Regions from separate parts of the Rossellomorea sp. LJF3 genome, predicted to be linked through region 2. Evidence: riboswitches for the same ligand, from Rfam matches in the RefSeq annotation. Region 2 holds a riboswitch; the other holds the start of a gene.

Region 1 (2,207 bases), on a different contig from region 2:
TTCCGAAAGTAATCAAGCAGACAGACAGGGAGGGAATGGAATGATTCGAATTGTGATTGCGGAAGATCAGCGGATGCTGTTGGGCGCATTGGGGTCTCTACTTAGCCTTGAGGATGATATGGAAGTGGTTGGAAAAGCTGGCAATGGAGAAGAAGCCATTTCCCTCGTTCATGAACTGAAGCCGGATATTTGTATCATGGATATAGAAATGCCTGAAAAGACGGGACTTGAAGCGGCAGAGGAATTAAAAGGTGAAGATTGTAAGGTGATCATCCTCACAACCTTTGCCAGATCAGGCTACTTTCAGCGGGCTTTAAAGGGTGGAGTGAAAGGGTATTTGTTGAAGGACAGTCCCAGTGAGGAACTGGCGAATTCAATCCGGCTAGTGATGGATGGTAAGCGTATCTATGCACCGGAGCTGATGGATGACGTCTACAGCGAAGAAAATCCCCTCACAGACCGTGAAAAAGAAGTACTCGAGCTCGTTGCCGACGGGAAGAACACAAAGGAAATCGCCGATGAACTAAAGCTTAAAACAGGTACTGTAAGGAACTATATCTCCACCATACTCGACAAGCTGGAAGTGAAAAACCGAATCGAAGCCATCACACATTCCAAAGAAAAGGGATGGTTTAAATAATAAGAGGGGCGGACCTTCGAAAAGGTCCGTCCCTCTTTAATGATTTTGCATGAAATTGAATGTTTATTCGGATTTGATCGGGATGTAGAAACGAACCTACAAAATTTTTAATAAAAAAATATGTCATAACATTTATCCTGCTCCACCTTTTGCTGCCATTGAATCCGACAGCCATTTGGAAACGGATTAAGAATCATGATATTGTATTTTTATGTTGACAACTCAATGAATCATGATACGATAGCATCGAAAACAAAATTTCATAAGACGATCCACTAGGGGTGCCTTCGAAAAGGCTGAGATTAAAGTGTGACTTTAAGACCCTTTGAACCTGATCTGGTTGAGACCAGCGTAGGGAAGTGGTGTTTGACGGTCGCAAAGAATATAATTCTATCATTCTGATCTCAAGCCACTTTCTGTATGCTGTATGCATAATGGAAAGTGGCTTTTTTTGTTGCCCATTTCGGGTCGTCTGGAAAAGGAGCAGGAAATCATGACATTTTCAACAGTGTTACGAAACGAAGTCAACGACATTTGGGACGCAAGCTTCGATCATCCTTTCGTCAAAGGGATCGGGGATGGGACTCTCCCCATCGAGAAGTTCAAGTACTACCTCTTGCAAGATGCCTATTACCTTTCACATTTCTCGAAAGTGCAGGCACTTGGCGCTGCAAAAGCATTGGACTTACATACCACCTCACGAATGGCATCCCACTCTGTAGGAACAAATGAAGCAGAGCTTTCTCTTCATGAAAATTTCTCTAAACGATTAGGGATCACGGATGAAGATAAAATGAATTTCAAACCGGCTCCTACAGCGTACGCTTATACGTCCCATATGTATCGTTCCGCAAGATATGGAGGCTTAGCTGATATCCTGGCGGCAATCCTCCCATGTTACTGGCTCTATTATGAGATCGGGGAACGCTTGAAATCATGCACGCCGGAACAACCGGTGTATCAGGAATGGATTGAGGCATACGGCGGGGAATGGTTCAAAGAGTTAGTGGAGGAACAAATCAATCGTCTTGATGAATTGGCAGAAACCATGACCTCATTTGATAAAAAGAGAATGAAAGAAAATTTCATTATGAGCAGCATCTATGAATGGCAGTTTTGGGAGATGGCTTACACCCTTGAAAAATGGCCGTTTCAGAATGCACTGGATGTCGGGAAAGAAATGAGTGGACACCATGTCTAAATTAAAACTGACCGATATTTTAGTGACGGTGGTCATTTCCATCATGTTCGGGGTCATTTATAAGCTTTGGGGTCCATTTTATAACCTGTTGAAGCCGATCGGGTTGCATGCAGATCAACTCATCTATGGAATGTGGTTCATGGCGGCCACAGTAGCATTCTTGATCATCCGTAAACCCGGCGTCGCCCTTTTAGCCGAAATCGCCGCTTCTTCAGGAGAGTTTCTCATGGGCTCTGAATGGGGACTCGAGGTCCTTTTATTCGGAATCATTCAAGGGTTAATGGCAGAGTTGGTTTTCCTCCTGACGAAATACAGACGCTATGATCTTTCGATTATCTGTTTTGCTGCGTTCGGTTCTGCATGGGG
Region 2 (2,207 bases):
GTTAGACAACTAAACAAACGTTTGATTAGTAAGTGGAAACGTTAACTGGACTGGCCTGGATAGGTTAAACAGTTGTTTAGTAGGATAAATATCAGTGGTCATTATAAATGGTAGGTTGTATTTGAATTCTATATAAACCTTTAAAAGGGCTGCTGAAAATGGGTATTTTGACACATCTCATTGAAGTAGCTCTTTTGTCATGGTTCAGTGAATAGGTATATAATAGAGAGTATAAGAGTATAGTAGTTATGAGAAATGAAAGGGGGCTTGTTGAATGATCAGATTGTCCAGGACAAAGAAAGTCATGTTACTCTGTTTCGCAATCATACTCATAATAGTAGCCAACCGGATTTCCACTGTACAACATCTGACGGCAAGAATCGCCACCAATCTTTATGTTAGCTTGAAATACCAGGACCTTGACCTTGAATATCAGAACGTCGAATTCTCACCCCAGTTCGGAGATTATTCTGTAGCGTATAAGGACAAAGATGGAAAAGTATATGGATTCATGGTAACCCCTAAGTCAATGCCCGTCATCATCCTTCATGATCCTCTGAGAGAGACACCTTAAGAAAAAGTTCCTATCATTCTTTTAAATTATCATTCTTCATGTATAATAAACCTTAACAACTTTATAAACGGTACCACAAGGGGAGCGAAAGCTGAGAGTGAACAATCTGTTCTGACCCTCTGAACCTGTTAGTTAGGACTAGCGTAGGGATGTGGAAAATAGGCAGTATAGTGCTTATTTCGATTGTTTCATTCTCCCTCCTTATGGTTTCGTTTTATCACATAAGGAGGATTTTTTTATGAAAAACACTCGACTTGTCGTATTGCTTGAAGCTTCATTGATGGCTGCTTTTGCGGTCATCCTCGATTTGCTGCCTTCTATTAAGCTATCACCGAGTATCTCGATTTCGATTGCCATGGTTCCGATTTTTCTATTATCTTATCGAAGAGGCTTGAGAGCCGGACTGATAGGGGGCTTTTTATGGGGGATCCTGCAGATTGCCCTCGGGGATGCCTGGATTGCGACCCCGGTCCAAATGGCGATTGAGTATTTCATCGCTTTTGCTTTTATCGGTTTTGCCGGGGTTTTTGCCGGGAAAATTCAGGGCGCACTGGGAAGCGGCCAACGGTCCAAAGTGGTCTTCTGGGTAGTGATTGCAACATTCGCAGGGAGCCTTGCCCGTTATTTCTGGCATTTCATTGCCGGATTCGTGTTCTTTGCCGAGTATGCACCGGATGAGATGTCCCCACTGCTATTTTCTCTTATAGTAAATGGGATCACCATGTTGGGATCGGCATTTTTATGCACCATCGTGCTGGCATTCATAGCAAATATCGCACCAAGATTGATCAAAGTGCAGTCGCATCAACACGAAATCAGCCGAAAGGCCTCGTGAAATCTTATCAACCGATCCTTTAATGGGGTCGGTTTTTTCTATCGAGGACCGGGGAAGAATGAAATCCACCTAAAATCCCTCCCGTTTCTCATTGCTTACACCACTGCTTTCCTATAAACTAGACCTATTCAAAAAATAGTACGTGTGGAGAGATCGTATGGAAGCAAAAATGATAAGAAGATATGACATTATGGAGGTCAGCCTGCTGGCGGGGAAGATCATGCTGCAAAGTGGGGCGGAGACGTATCGTGTCGAGGACACGATGATGCGCATTGCCGCTTCTTATGGGATATCGGAATCGCATAGCTATGTGACCCCCACTGGGATCATCTTCTCGATTGAAACCTCAGAACCGACCAAAACGAAGCTCATCCGAATTAATGAGAGGTCTACGGATCTTGAGAAAGTGACCCTCGTGAACAGTATCTCAAGGCAGATCAGTAAAGGGCATCTGACTCTTGAAGAAGCATACAATGCCCTTGAGAAGCTGGATCAGTCGGATCTATCTTATTCCTTCCTGATTCAAGTGGCAGCGGCTTCGATTGCAAGCGGTTGTTTTCTCATCATGTTCCAGGGGATGTGGAAGGACTTCATTCCTGCTCTGATCACGGGAGGCATCGGGTTTACGAGCCTGATTTATTTACACCGCCTCGTCCCGATAAAGTTCTTCGCGGAGTTTCTTGCATCCTTCATCATCGGTATGGTGTCATACGGATTTGTAAAGCTTGGTATCGGACAGGAATTGGATAAGATCATCATTGGATCCGTGATGCCCCTTGTTCCCGGTCTCCTGATCAC

The links. A riboswitch is a leader RNA that binds a small molecule or an ion and turns the genes downstream of it on or off. The one in region 2 is predicted to bind thiamine pyrophosphate.
Region 1: another riboswitch for thiamine pyrophosphate. It lies ahead of tenA (thiaminase II); the one in region 2 lies ahead of thiT (energy-coupled thiamine transporter ThiT).

The regions. Positions count from the first base shown of each region.
Region 1 covers NZ_JBANLY010000001.1:289,537-291,743, reverse strand. The annotation lists gene V8G47_RS01520 (sensor histidine kinase) at 1-44, shown strand, start outside; gene V8G47_RS01515 (response regulator transcription factor) at 41-640, shown strand; TPP riboswitch at 908-1,015, shown strand; gene tenA (thiaminase II) at 1,134-1,841, shown strand; gene V8G47_RS01505 (ECF transporter S component) at 1,834-2,207, shown strand, end outside.
Region 2 covers NZ_JBANLY010000028.1:26,445-28,651, forward strand. The annotation lists gene V8G47_RS18820 (thioredoxin family protein) at 1-13, shown strand, start outside; gene V8G47_RS18825 (hypothetical protein) at 275-574, shown strand; TPP riboswitch at 643-741, shown strand; gene thiT (energy-coupled thiamine transporter ThiT) at 813-1,409, shown strand; gene V8G47_RS18835 (threonine/serine exporter family protein) at 1,567-2,207, shown strand, end outside.